Regions from separate parts of the Solibacillus ferritrahens genome, predicted to be linked through region 1. Evidence: riboswitches for the same ligand, from Rfam matches in the RefSeq annotation. Region 1 holds a riboswitch; the other holds the start of a gene.

What was found. Region 1 has a riboswitch for lysine ahead of SNE38_RS12825 (transporter substrate-binding domain-containing protein). Riboswitches for the same ligand answer to the same signal wherever they lie in the genome.
Positions count from the first base shown of each region.
Region 2: another riboswitch for lysine. It lies ahead of SNE38_RS15860 (aspartate kinase); the one in region 1 lies ahead of SNE38_RS12825 (transporter substrate-binding domain-containing protein).

Region 1 covers NZ_JAXCLE010000012.1:76,446-84,120, forward strand. The annotation lists gene SNE38_RS12800 (toxic anion resistance protein) at 1-742, shown strand, start outside; gene SNE38_RS12805 (DUF6501 family protein) at 791-988, opposite strand; gene SNE38_RS12810 (hypothetical protein) at 1,110-1,235, shown strand; gene SNE38_RS12815 (amino acid ABC transporter ATP-binding protein) at 1,350-2,084, opposite strand; gene SNE38_RS12820 (amino acid ABC transporter permease) at 2,088-2,834, opposite strand; gene SNE38_RS12825 (transporter substrate-binding domain-containing protein) at 2,956-3,786, opposite strand; lysine riboswitch at 3,904-4,089, opposite strand; gene odhB (2-oxoglutarate dehydrogenase complex dihydrolipoyllysine-residue succinyltransferase) at 4,230-5,483, opposite strand; gene SNE38_RS12835 (2-oxoglutarate dehydrogenase E1 component) at 5,580-7,675, opposite strand, start outside.
Region 2 covers NZ_JAXCLE010000019.1:23,485-31,159, forward strand. The annotation lists gene SNE38_RS15835 (enoyl-CoA hydratase) at 1-507, shown strand, start outside; gene SNE38_RS15840 (electron transfer flavoprotein subunit beta/FixA family protein) at 569-1,342, shown strand; gene SNE38_RS15845 (electron transfer flavoprotein subunit alpha/FixB family protein) at 1,401-2,378, shown strand; gene trxA (thioredoxin) at 2,551-2,865, shown strand; gene uvrC (excinuclease ABC subunit UvrC) at 2,965-4,752, shown strand; lysine riboswitch at 4,789-4,967, shown strand; gene SNE38_RS15860 (aspartate kinase) at 5,061-6,293, shown strand; gene SNE38_RS15865 (YslB family protein) at 6,419-6,835, opposite strand; gene SNE38_RS15870 (succinate dehydrogenase cytochrome b558 subunit) at 7,108-7,675, shown strand, end outside.

The DNA of each region.
Region 1 (7,675 bases):
GTTATTTAGCCGTTCCAAGCAATCTATTCAGGAAATAATGACTCATTATAATAAATTAAGTAAAAGAATAGACCGATTAAGTATTCAATTAGAATATAATCAAAGTGCTCTACTGAATGATTACCAGTTTTTAAATAAATTATATGCAATGAATGAGGAATACTTTCAGGAAATCAATGTTTATATTGCGACTCTTGAAGTAAAAAAACAGCATATGAGGGATGTTGTGTTGCCTGCCCTTCAACAGGAGGTAGTAGAAGGTCAAAACCCTTTTAAACAGCATGACCTGAAAGATTTAGAAATGCAAATTGAATGGATTGACCGTCGTATGTATGATTTAGAGCTTTCGCGGGAAGTTGCCATCCAATATGCACCCCAAATCCGTATGATTCAACAAACAAATCAAATGTTAATCGAAAAAATCCAAAGTTCCATCATGACGACAATTCCTCTATGGCAATCGCAAATTGCGATGTTATTGAATATGAACAATCAACGTCGTGCTATGCAATCACAGGAGCGTCTCATGACTGCATCAGAACAATTAATGCGGAAAAACGGAAAGATGCTGGAGGCTTCCAGTAAGGCAGCAAAACGTCAAGCACTATCCCATAACGATGTCGACCGTTTTAAACAAACTCAGCTTCAACTATTGCATGATATCGAAGACACGTTACGTATGCACGTGAAAACAGACGAAAAGCGCCATGAGATCGAACACATCATTTTAGAACAAAAATAAAAAACGGGTACGTAAAAGTCATAACAACCTTTTACGTACCCATAATTTTTATGCAAAATACTCTTTGTAGAATCCGCCAACTTCACCTGTGTTATCGATAACAAAAATGAATTCTTCTGTCTCATTCTTCACTTCATATTCCTTACCAACTGTTAAAACATTTGATACTAAATACTTTGATGCATCCGTATGTACACACTTTACTGTACGAATCGTAGGTGCATCTTTCCATTTTAAATGTAGCATGCTGTTCCCTCACTTTTAACAAATATCTATACCCTTCTATTTTATATGATTTTTCCGTTCTAGGAAAGCCTCGATCGTATAAAAAACGACAAGTGCCAATAATTGATAGAAGCAATAGTACATGGTAAACTCACAAACAGAGGTGGAATTTATGGCATTTGGTAGTGTTCCTATGTGGTTTTTTGCAATAGCAATTGCATTTGCTGTTGTCTTTATACTTATAAGTGAATGGAACTCAAGAAAATAAAGATTGGCAAAAGAAAAACAAGGGCGTGTTCCGAAAATGAATTTTTCGGGAACCTCCTTGTTTTTTATTGCGATAAAGTTACTTTTGTAGCTACTTTTTCTCCTAATGCTATTTTTAGCGCAATGTACGTTTTAAAAATTCCTTCGTCCGTTCGTGACTTGGATTTACAAGTATTGCTTCAGGAGGACCTTCTTCTACAATTACTCCTTTATCCATAAAAACGATGCGGTCGGATACTTCCTTTGCAAATTCCATCTCATGTGTGACAATCAGCATTGTATTTCCCTGATCTGCGAGATGACGCATTACTTTCAATACTTCCCCCACCATTTCCGGATCGAGTGCAGACGTCGGTTCATCGAACAACATCACATCCGGGTCCATCGCTAATGCACGCGCTATTGCCACACGTTGCTTTTGACCACCTGATAAATGTTTTGGCTTCGCATTTTTATAAGCACTCATGCCAACCAGTTCTAAATATTTGAACGCATTTTGCTGTGCTTCTTCTTTTGTACGCTTCAGTACTTTTATTTGACCGACCATACAGTTATTAAGTACATCCAAATTATTGAACAAATTAAACTGCTGGAAAACCATACCTAAATGTGTGCGGTACTTTTCTATATGATGACCATCATTTAGTATATTTTCGCCGTTGTATATGATTTCCCCAGCTGTAGGTGTTTCTAGAAGGTTAATGCATCGTAACAATGTAGATTTCCCCGATCCAGAAGAACCGATTAATGTAACAACCTCTCCTTTATTTACCTGGAAATTAACATCTTTTAATACTTCATGATCACCGAATTTTTTATTTAAATGGTTAATGTCAATTACAACTGTCATAGTTTATTTACCATCCTTTTCTAGCTTATTGCCTGTAATGAGCTCCACTTTATAGGAAGCGGGTCCATCCATCTTCTTCTCAAACAGTAATAAGAACCGCGTTACGGTAAATGTCATAATGAAGTACAATACCGTTGCAATAAAGAATGCTTCGATATATTTATAGTTACTACCGGCAATCGAGTTCGCTGTAAAGAATAGTTCTACTACGGAAATAACACTTAAAACCGAAGAGTCTTTAATATTCATAACGAATTGGTTACCTGTAGCAGGTAAGATATTTCGTGCTACTTGTGGTATGACGATATGAATCATTGTTTGAAGATGATTCATCCCGATTGCCTGAGCTGCCTCAAATTGCCCTTTATCAATCGATACAATACCCCCACGCACATATTCCGCCATATAGGCTCCTGTGTTTAAGCTTATAACGAGAGAAGCTGCTAAAAAGCGGTCAATATCAATTCCTAAATAAACAAGACCGTAAAACACAACCATGGCTTGAACCATCATTGGCGTTCCCCTAAATATTTCCACATATGCGGTTAATATGAAATTGAATACTTTTAAAAGCATTGATTTTACATTCTTTTTACGTTTAGGAATCGTATGCATAATTCCGATAAAAAATCCGATTAGTGTTCCACAAATAGTTCCGATAATTGCCAATAGAAGTGCAGTCCAAGCTCCACGTACGAATAAATCCCAGTTGTTCGTAAACAAGTTCCATGATGATTCCAAAAATGCCATAGCCTTGTCCTCCAATTCTTTCTTATTAATATTCTATATGTATTGGGTGATGATAATAGAAAAAGGTTGTCTCCCGTTTGCCGGCAAGACAACCTTAATTAAAACATCATTGCTGCACGGTTTACTGTGCTGCTGGTTGATTTGCAATAGCGTCTTCCATTAATTGTTGACGCTCTTCTTCCGAAATTTCAGCTAATACTTTGTTAATTTGTTCACGTAAATCAGATCCCTTTTTCAACCCTACTGCTACAGCTGTAGACGCTTCATCTGCTTCGAAGTTTGGTTCTGGAACGATATACTTAATGTTGTTTAATGCCATTTCAGCAGAAATACCCTCAGGTCGCTCAGAAACGTAGCCATCGATTGCACCTGATTGTAATTGCACGCGCATTGCACCAAAGTCAGTTGCTGCTACCTGCTTATTTACACCTTCGATTTGGTCAATTACATCATAGTGTGTTGTCGCTTGCTGACCTGTAATTTTTGCACCCGAGAAATCAGATAATGATGTTGCATTAGCATATGGACCATCTTCTTTAACTACGATTACATAATCACTTGTATAATAGTTTTCTGTAAAATCGATTGCTTCCTTACGATCCGGCATTGGCGACATTCCTGCAATTACTAAATCAATTGCGCCTGATTGCAATGAAGGAATTAACCCATCCCAGTCTGTTTTCACAACTTTTAATTCCATATCTAAGCCTTCAGCAATTTTTTTCGCGATTTCCACATCATAGCCTGCTGCGTATTCTTTAGAACCATCAATCGGTACTCCACCGTTTGAATCACCTTTTTGTGACCAGTTAAATGGTGCATAACCGGCTTCCATACCAACCTTTAATACTTTCTTGTCTGAACCAGTTGATTTTTCATCATCTGTACCACATGCTGCAAGTACAAAAATCGTCATCATTGCAGTAATTACCATTAATAGTTTCTTTTTCAAGTCAATTCTCTCCTTATTAAATATATTTCCGGCTTTTAGAAATGAAAAAAAACAACCTAAAAGGATATCCTTAGGTCGTTTACATTCACGATTAGCCCAAATCCTCTACAGTTCCCAATATGAGATAGCACACCTCAATCATCCGGGAAGAAGATTGAGACAGTCCTGCAATTATTTATTACAGACCCAGCGCTGTTAAATCGAGCTAAAACAACACTTCGGCGATATTTCCTTCTTTTATACTTCACTGTCAGCTCAATGACTCCATACAAAACTATTAAATACCGCACCTCTACCTCACTAAGCTGTGAGGTTTTGTTATTAAATTAATAGTCTAAGTTTAACATTATTCCAACTTTTCCGTCAACACTCATTTTTCTGAAATTTAAATAAAAAAAAGCTAATTCGCAATATAAATTACGAATTAGCTTTCAAAGTTTTAATTATGAATTTAATAATAAATCTTCTGGGTTTTCAATCATTTCTTTAACTGTTTTTAAGAAGCCAACAGAATCTTTACCATCGATGATACGGTGGTCATAAGATAATGCCACGTACATCATTGGGCGGATTTGAACTTCACCGTTAACAGCTACTGGACGGTTAACGATTGAGTGCATACCTAAAATACCAGCTTGTGTACCGTTCATGATAGGCGTTGACATTAATGAACCGAATACACCACCGTTTGTGATTGTGAAAGATCCACCAGCCATGTCGTTTAAGCCTAATTTTTTGTCGCGAGCTTTACCTGCAAGCTCAGCGATGTTTTTCTCGATTTCAGCGAAGTTCTTAGCGTTAGCATCACGAACTACTGGTACTACTAAACCTTCTTCAGTTGATACCGCGATCCCGATATCGAAGAAGTTGTTTAAGTGAATTTCGTCACCGTTAATTTGAGCGTTAACGTATGGATATTTTTTAAGTGCTGCAACTACTGCTTTTGTGAAGAATGACATGAAACCTAATTTGATGTCGTTTGCTTTCACGAATTGTTCTTGTTTACGTTTACGTAATGCCATGATGTTAGTCATGTCGATTTCGTTGAATGTAGTTAACATTGCAGTTGATTGTTTAACTTCTAATAAACGTTTTGCAATTGTTTGACGACGACGGCTCATTTTTTCAACAGTTACACGATCAGTGTCAGCTGCTGGTGTGAAGATCATTGGACCATTTCCAGCTGGAGCTGCTGCTTGAGCAGGTGCTGCAGGCGCTGTGCCATGAGCTGCTACGTCTTGAACACGTACACGACCTTGAGGATCTACTGGAGAGATCGCTGCTAAGTCAATGCCTTTTTCACGAGCTAATTTACGAGCTGCTGGTGAAGCAATTACTCGCTCACCTGAAGTTTCTTCAACTGCTACTGGAGCTGGTGCTGCTGCTTTAGGAGCTTCTTCTTTTGCAGGTGCAGCAGGTGCTGGTGCTTCCTCTTTTGCTGCAGGTGCTGGAGCTGCGCCTTCGCCAGCTTCAACTACCGCGATTACTTGTCCAACTAATACAGTATCGCCTTCTTCAGCTAAAATTTGAGTTAATACGCCTGCTTCTTCAGAGATGATTTCAGCGTTTACTTTATCTGTTTCTAATTCTACGATGAATTCGCCTTTTTCTACGCGATCTCCAACTTTTTTAACCCACTGGGCAATTGTGCCTTCAGTAATTGATTCTGCTAATTCAGGGACTTTAATTTCAGCCACGTTCATATCCTCCTTTTATTACGCTATACAGTTATTGTATAGCAAGCTACCCCTACCTTATATAGAAGTAGCTTGGGTATCAATCAATCGATTATATTATTTTTCAAGTGCTTCATTTACTAATTTCGCTTGAGCTGCTTTATGTGAATCGCCATCACCTTCAGAAGTTGAGCTCATTGCAGGGCGACCTACATAGCGAACTTTTTTGCCTTCAGCAATATCATATAATGTTTCAAGAACATAAGTCCATGAGCCTTGGTTTTTCGGCTCTTCCTGTACCCATACAATTTCCTTCACATTCGGGAAGCGAGCGATAATATCTTTCACTTGTTGTGCAGGGAATGGGTAAATTTGTTCAACACGAACGATGTGCAGGTGGTCAAAACCTTCGCCATCTTTTACACGCTCTGCTAAATCTATCATTACTTTACCTGTTCCAAGTACTACTTTTTCTACAGACTTAGGATTTTTACCTAAACCTGGCTGTTCAATAACTTCCTGGAATCGACCAGTAGCTAGTTGTTCAGCTGTCGCTGCAGCTAATGGGTGGCGTAGTAGTGATTTTGGAGATACCACTATTAATGGGCGTACACCTTCAGTACCTAATAAAGCAGCTTGACGACGCAATAAGTGGTAGTAGTTACCTGCGTTAGAGCAGTTTGCTACGAACCAGTTATTTTCAGCTGATAATTGTAGGAAACGTTCCATACGGCTAGATGAGTGCTCTGGACCTTGACCTTCATAACCATGTGGTAATAGAAGTACGAAACCAGATTTTTGTCCCCATTTAGAGCGTGCACTTGAGATGAAGTTATCAAACATTACTTGTGCCATGTTTGCGAAGTCACCGAATTGCGCTTCCCATACAGATAGTACGTTTTCGTTTTCTAAATTATAACCATATTCAAATCCTACAACACCCGCTTCTGTAAGTGGTGAGTTGTAAACTGTGAATGAAGCTTTTGCACCTTCAACATGGTGTAATGGTGTGAACTCAGCGCCATTGTTTTTATCGTGTAATACTAAGTGACGTTGAGAGAACGTACCACGCTGTGCATCCTGACCAGTAAAACGAACCGGTGTGCCGTCTTGTGTAATTGTTGCATATGCTAATGTTTCAGCATGACCCCAGTCAATTTTACCTTCAGTAAATGCATCACGACGTTTTGCTAAAATCTTACCTAATTTGTTTTGTGGTTCAAAACCGTCACCAAATAAAAGTAAATCTTCGTTCACTTTAGCTAAACGATCTGCATCAACTTTCGTGTCAATCTCAGGGAATTCAATTTTTAATTCTTCAGGCATTTCAGTCGATAAGTGCTCGTCTTTTTCTGCCATTGCCTTAACATGATCGTAAGCAGCTTGCATTTCAGCATAAATGCTTGAATCCAATGCCTTTACTTCGTCTGCAGATAAAATACCTGCTTCAGCTAACTGTGCACCATATAATGCACGGATTGGCTCATGTTTTGCTACTAATTTATATGTTTCAGGGTTTGTTACTGTCGGATCATCCGTTTCATTATGTCCGTAGCGACGGTACCCAATCAAGTCAATAACGATATCTTTTTTAAACTTAGCACGGTATGCCGCTACAAAACGACCTACAGCTGCTACTGTTTCAGGGCTATCTGCATTCACATGGATTACAGGAATATCATACCCTTTAGCTGGATCTGATGAGTAGTTTGATGAACGAGAATCATGCAATTCAGTTGTGAAACCGATCATGTTGTTCGCGATAATCTGTACAGTACCACCAGTTTTAAAGCCTGCTGTTTGAGAGAAGTTAAAGCCTTCTGTTACAATCCCTTGACCTGCAAATGCTGCATCTCCGTGAAGAATAATACCCATTGCAGAAGATGGATCGTGCTTAGCAACACCCGGTTCAGAAGTATCATCTTGTGCAGCACGCACAGAACCAATAACAAGTGGATTTCCTACTTCTAAGTGAGATGGATTGTATGCTAATTTCACATTCAAGCCAGAATCATGTGTGTAAGATGCACCCATATGATACTTAACGTCACCTGTCCAGCCTTTTGTAATTTGTAAACGGCCGTCTTCTGGTAAGAAAAGATCATTCGAAACGTGTGCGAAATCTGAAAACATCATATCGTATGGTTTTTTCAGTACGTGAGTCAGTACATTTAAACGACCACGGTGAGCCATACCGATTCGTACATTTTTAA
Region 2 (7,675 bases), on a different contig from region 1:
GTTGAAACATTCAGTAAACCAGTAATTGCCGCCATTCACGGTGCAGCATTGGGGGGAGGGTTAGAACTTGCGATGGGATGTCATATGCGTTTCGTAACAGAATCCGCAAAACTTGGACTTCCTGAATTATCGCTTGGACTAATACCTGGTTTTGCTGGAACACAGCGTTTACCTCGCTATGTAGGTATGGCTAAAGCAGCCGAAATGATGTTCACCAGCGATCCGATTTCTGGAAAAGAAGCTGTAGAATGGGGCTTAGCAAACCGTGCTTTCTCTGATGAAGAGCTTCTGACAGAAACTTTAAAAATTGCGAAGAAAATTGCAAAGAAATCGCCAATTGCCTTAAAGGCAGCGATTCAAATGCTTAATTATTCAAAACCATCTTCCTACTATGATGGTGTAAATGCAGAAGCTAATAGCTTTGGGGATGTATTCGTATCAGAAGATGCAAAAGAAGGCATCCATGCTTTTATTGAAAAACGTGAACCAGTATTTACAGGAAAGTAAATAAATGTATCCGCCCCGTTTTTACGGGATTAAATTAAAAAGCTTTTAGGAGGTCTAGATTATGAATATTTTTGTATTAGTAAAACGTACTTTTGACACAGAAGAAAAAATCGTCGTATCAGGCGGTAAAATTCAAGAAGATGGTGCTGAGTTCATCATCAACCCATATGATGAGTATGCAATTGAAGAAGCAATTCAAAAGCGTGACGCATTAGGCGGTAAAGTAACAGTTGTGACAATCGGTGGCGAAGATGCAGAAAAGCAATTGCGAACAGCTTTAGCAATGGGTGCTGACGAAGCGGTATTAATTAATACAGAAGATGATTTAGATGAGCTGGACCAATATTCTTCAGCTTATATTCTATCAGAATATTTAAAAGATAAAGAAGCAGATTTAATTTTAGCTGGAAACGTAGCAATTGATGGTGGTTCAGGGCAAGTAGGTCCTCGTCTTGCAGATTTACTCGGAATTAATTACGTAACAACAGTTACAAGCCTTGAAATCGATGGAACGAATGTAAAAATTGTTCGCGATATTGAAGGGGACTCTGAAGTATTAGAAACATCTTTACCATTATTAGTAACAGCTCAACAAGGGTTAAATGAGCCACGTTACCCATCTTTACCAGGTATTATGAAAGCGAAGAAAAAGCCGCTTGAAGAGCTTGAGTTAGATGATTTAGATATCGATGAAGACGATGTTGAAGTAAAAGTAGAAACAGTTGAAATTTACTTGCCGCCACAAAAAGCAGCTGGTCGTGTATTAGAAGGGGATCTTTCAGCGCAGGTAAAAGAATTAGTAAACTTACTTCATAGTGAAGCGAAAGTAATTTAATAGAATATCAACTTGAGATACGAAAATTTTTACGAAGATGGTAATGGAGGGATATTTTATGACGAAAAAAGTTTTAGTGTTAGGTGAGGTTCGAGAAGGGAGCTTACGTAACGTTACATTTGAAGCAATCGCAGCAGGTTCAAAAATCGCTGACGGTGGAGAAGTAGTAGGATTATTAGTAGGGGATTCAGTAAATGATTTAGCTCAAGAGTTAGTTGCCTATGGCGCAAGCCGCGTAATTACAGTCGAGCATCCACACTTGAAAAATTATACATCTGACGGCTACAGCCAAGCTATTTTAGCGGTCGTTGAACAAGAAAGCCCAGAAGCAATTGTCTTCGGTCATACATCTTTAGGCAAAGACTTATCTCCAAAAATTGCCTCTCGCTTACAATCCGGTTTAGTTTCGGATGTAACAGATATCGAAGGTTCTGGCGATGATACAGTATTCATCCGTCCAATCTATTCTGGTAAAGCATTTGAGAAAGTAAAAATTAAAGACGGCGTAATCTTCGCGACAATCCGTCCGAATAATATCGCACCTTTAGAAAAAGACGGTTCTCGTACTGGTGAAGTATCGTCTGTATCAGTTGATATTACAAATTTACGTACTATCATTAAAGAAGTTGTTCGTAAATCAACAGAAGGTGTTGACCTTTCAGAAGCAAAAGTAGTAGTAGCAGGTGGTCGTGGGGTAAAATCCGAAGAAGGATTTGAGCCATTAAAAGAACTTGCCAATTTACTAGGCGGTGCAGTTGGTGCTTCTCGTGGTGCATGTGACGCAGAATATTGTGATTACTCATTACAAATTGGTCAAACAGGTAAAGTAGTAACACCTGACCTTTATATTGCAGCTGGTATTTCTGGTGCTATCCAACATATGGCTGGTATGTCGAATTCGAAAGTAATCGTTGCCATTAACAAAGATCCGGAAGCAAACATTTTCAAAGTAGCGGACTATGGTATTGTAGGCGATTTATTTGAAGTAGTACCAATGTTAATCGAAGAATTTAAAGCGCTTAAAGTAAACGCATAATAAGTAAGCTTCCCTCTTTTGAGGGAAGCTTTTTATGTCCGAAATAAATGGGAAAAACATGAAAAAAGACGGTGAAATATCCTGCGTTCATATTCCCGAGCATTTTACTACTTTTTAAATGGCAAAACATGCTATACTACAACCATATGTTATTGAAGGAGGCTATTTTATTATGGCAATTGTACACGGTACAGATCAAACTTTCCCACAGGAAATTTCAAACGGCACAGTTTTAGTAGACTTTTGGGCTGCATGGTGCGGACCATGTAAAATGATTGCTCCAGTTCTTGAAGAATTAGATGCAGAAATCGGTAACGATGTAAAAATCGTAAAAGTGGATGTAGATAACAACCAAGGCACTGCTGCAGATTATCAAATTATGTCAATCCCATCATTATTATTATTTGTTGATGGTGAATTAAAAGCAAAAACTGCTGGCTTCATGCCAAAAGAAGCTTTAATCGACTTTATTAACGATAACAAATAATTAAATTGTAAAGCCGTATGCCTAATAAGGTGTACGGCTTTTTTCTTATAGGACTATAAGTTAAAATAAAGTGAATGACATATCCAAATGGGTGAGAATATGAATGCAAATATTAAAGCAAAGCTAGAAATATTACCGAATGAGTCCGGCTGCTATATTATGAAAGACCGTCAAGGCACAATAATATATGTCGGCAAGGCGAAAGTATTAAAAAACCGAGTGCGTTCGTATTTTACAGGCAGCCATGATGGTAAAACAGCGAGATTAGTCAGTGAAATAGAGGACTTTGAATATATTGTAACTTCAAGTGATCTTGAAGCACTTATACTAGAGCTGAATTTAATAAAATTACATGATCCGAAATATAATGTGAAGTTAACAGATGATAAAACATATCCTTATATAAAAATAACGAATGAACGTTACCCTCGAATAATAACAACTAGGAAAGTAAAAAAGGATAAGGCAAAATATTTTGGACCTTATCCAAATGCGTATGCTGCCAATGAAACGCGGAAATTGCTCGATCGTTTATATCCACTTCGTAAATGTACACATCTGCCAAATCAAGTATGCCTGTATTATCATTTAGGGCAATGTTTAGCCCCCTGTGTAAAAGACATTGAAAAACAAGTATATGATGAAATGATTGGTGAAATTTCAAAGTTTCTAAACGGTGGTGTCGAAGAGATTCAAAATGACCTTCAGCAAAAAATGCTGGATGCCGCCGAAAAGCTTGAATTTGAACGGGCCAAGGAATTCCGGGATTTAATTGCACATATCGAGCAGGTTATGCAAAAGCAAAAAATAGTATCGGATGATTTGAGCAATCGAGATGTATTTGGCTATGCGGTCGAAAAAGGCTGGATGTGTGTACAAGTATTTTTTGTACGGCAAGGAAAATTAATTGAACGTGATGTTTCCATTTTCCCTATTTATAACGAGGCGGAAGAAGAATTTTTAACATTTGTCGGACGTTTTTACGAGCAGCCACATCATTTACTACCAAAAGAGATTTTCGTACCAAAGACAATTGATGGAACGATTTTGCAAAAGCTTTTAAATGTAAAGGTACAAACCCCAAAGCGCGGAACAAAAAAAGAGCTGGTCGATCTAGCGATGAAAAATGCCAATATTGCAATACATGGGAAATTCCAGTTAATTGAGCGGCAGGAAGAACGAACAGTAGGAGCTTGTGAAGCACTTGCCGAAGCTATGCAAATTCCATTGCCACTCCGTATAGAAGCTTTTGATAATAGTCATATGCACGGTGCGGATCCTGTTTCTGCAATGGTTGTTTTTGTTGACGGGAAGCCTGCAAAAAAAGAATACCGGAAATATAAAACGCGGGAAGCCGCAAAACATGATGATTATGGCGCGATGCAAGAGGTCATTCGTCGTCGTTATACACGAGTATTGCGGGAGAATTTACCACTACCGGACTTAATCCTAATTGATGGGGGAAAGGGACAAATGGAGGTCGCAAGAGAAGTAATTGAAGATGAGTTAGGATTAATGATCCCAATAGCAGGTCTTGCAAAAGATGATAAGCATAATACATCACAGCTGTTGTTTGGTGCTCCACCGGAAGTTGTACCTTTAAAACGGACAAGTGATGGATTTTACTTATTGCAGCGTATACAAGATGAAGTACACCGGTTTGCCATTACATTTTTGCGTCAACAACATCAGACGAATGCAATTACATCCGTACTTGATGGCATTGCAGGGGTAGGACCTAAACGTAAACAACAACTTATGAAGCATTTCGGATCGGTGAAGAAAATTCGTGAAGCAACTGAGCTGCAATTGCAAGAAGCCGGTGTCCCTGCAAAATTAGCAGAAGTGATTTATCGCCATTTTCACGAAGCATCATTGAATAAATAATAAGGTTATGTTACTATAAATGGTAATTCAATAGTTACTAATGATAGAGGTGCAGTATTAAAGAGTAAATTGCTCGAGGAAGAACAATTCCAGCGACAGCAATTGAAAGGGAATTCTGCCGAAGTGAAATGCGTATTGTTCACGTGTTTTGCTGGTTTTACATTTAAGAAATGTAAGATTGTCAGAACTTTATGTTCTGGAGAGCTATCCTGAAAAGCATATAAACTTTTATTTGTATTGACGGCGACTTTCCATGAACATATGGAAAGTCGTTTTTTTTTATGCGCAAAAATAAGGAGTGGAAGAGATTGCAAACAGTCGTAGTAAAGTTTGGTGGACCTATGTTGGCAACAACAGAAAAAATAGTACAGGTTGCAAAAAAGGTGATAAAAGAGCAAGGTCGCGGCATAAACTTAGTCGTTGTCGTTTCTTCGATGACACCCATTCGTCAAAATTTACGCCAATTTGCAGCGGAAATTACGCATGAACCGTCGAAGCGTGATATGGATGCATTAATCGCTACAGGAGCGCAGTTGACTAGTGCCCTTCTTGCAATAGCGATTCAAGAGCATGGTGGGAAAGCAGTTTCACTTGTCGGTTGGCAGGCAGGTATTCAAACGAATGAAAAATATGGTAATGCCCGGATTGATTTTGTAGATAATAAACGTATTGAAAAGCATTTTGAATTAGGAGAAATCGTTGTTGTATCAGGTTTTCAAGGAATAACAGAGACCGATAACATTTCGACATTAGGGAAAGGTGGATCTGAAACTTCCGCTGTTGCATTAGCGGTTGCTTTAAATGCGGAGCGTGTCGATATTTATTCATCGGTGGAGGGTATTTATACGGCAGATCCTCAGCGTGTTGAAAGTGCTACAAAACTTTCTGAGATTTCATATGATGAAATGTTGGAGTTTTCAAATTTAGGTACTAAAATTTTGCATCCTCGTGCGGTTGAGCTTGCAAAAAAATACAATATGCCAATCGTTGTACGCTCAGCTAAAGAGGATGTAGAAGGTACATTAATAAAAGGGGATGTAGACATGGAAAAGAATTTACTTGTGCGCGGGGTGGCATACGAATCTGATATTATTCGTTTAACAATTGGATATGATTCATATGAAACAGCGTCATTAGCCGAAGTATTTAGTGTTTTAGCAGAAAATGATATCAATGTTGATATTATTGTGCAGGCAGTAATTGATGGGATAAAGCCTACTATTTCCTTTACAATATCTAAAGTAGAGTTTGCAGAAGCTTTACGTGTATTAGAATCGAGTAAACTGTCACTAGGATTTAGTTTTGCAGATTTTGAAGTCGGTTTGGCTAAAGTATCGATTATTGGATCAGCGATGGCTTCGAATCCAGGAGTTGCGGCACGCATGTTTGCGCGTCTAGGACGTGAGCATATTCCGGTTAAAATGGTTAGTACATCTGAAATAAAAGTGTCAGTCGTTGTTCCACAAGAAGATATGGTGTATGCTGCAAACGCTTTGCATGAGGAATTTAATATAGCAATGAAGGAAGTTCCGGCTTCATAAAATAAGGTAGAAGATAAATTTAGAGCTTTCTTGGTGCTAATTAATAGTGATAATGCTATATTTATGATATTAAAGGAACTAAAAACTGTTGCTTTCTAAAAAAAAGCAACAGTTTTTAGTTATGCTCAAATCTTCTCTTTTAAATCCCACTTTAAAATGAATTTGACGTAATTCTTCTTTTCGATTTTTTCTACATAGCATTCGGTTAAGTAACCGAGTTGCTTTTGTTTTTGCTCGGCCAAAAAGCCAGCCTCTAAACGAAAACAGCGCTGCTCAATATTAATCGACATTTCCTCGGTTGTCATAAGTATGTAATGAAGTTCATCCTTTATTTCTTTATCTAAAATTAACTGACCCCAACCGGCCTCCCCAAAAAATGAAGGAAGCTCATCCATGGCAAATAGCGGAAATTTACGTGCGAGTTCTTTCCCTGCCCAATATAAAACATCTTCCTCATGCTTACCTAAAATCGATGGTAGAAGATGATCGCGAAGGATTTCATATCCAAAACTTGGAATCGTTTTCATTTTGTACCCCTCCATATTAAAAACCTCTTTCATAAATTTTCTTATAATTTTCATTCTTTCAGGAAGAAAATAGTTATAAGTAGAAAAAACTGGACTTTAAATAGCATAAATCCGTCTTTAAAATGATTATAAAATATCCCTCGTTACCTTGACGCTAGTATCTGTTGAGAGTACAATGGACATGTCATAATATTGTACCATGATGAAATGCGCAGTCAATAACACAACGTTTACAATTTTGAGGCGTTGCACATTGTGTATTTCAAGTACTAAGGGGGGTAACAGTTTTGTCGAAAGATCGTGAATTTTTATGGCGCCGCTTACACTCGTTATTAGGTGTAGTTCCTGTCGGGTTGTTCTTGGTGTTCCACTTAACTTTGAACTTCACTGCAGTTGGTGGTGAAGAGGTTTACAATAACGCAACAGGTATGATGGAATTAGTTCCACATTCGTTATTGTTAGCAATGGAATGGATTATTATCTATATTCCATTAATGTTCCACGGATTCTATGGTGTGTTTATTGCATTTACATCTACACACAATACGGGTCGTTTCAGCACATTCCGTAACTGGATGTTTGCTTTACAACGTTTTACAGGAATCTTCCTAGTAATTTTCATTGCGTGGCACATTTTCCAAACGCGTATTCAAAAAGCGTTTGGTGCTGAAGTTAACTTCGATATGATGGTGGAAATCGTTGACAATCCATTAATGTTGGCATTCTATATTGTCGGTATCGTTTCAGCAGCATTCCACTTAGCTAACGGCCTATGGTCATTCTTAGTAAGCTGGGGTATTACACAGTCTAAAAAATCTCAACAGATCGCAACTTATGTTACGTTATTATTCTTCG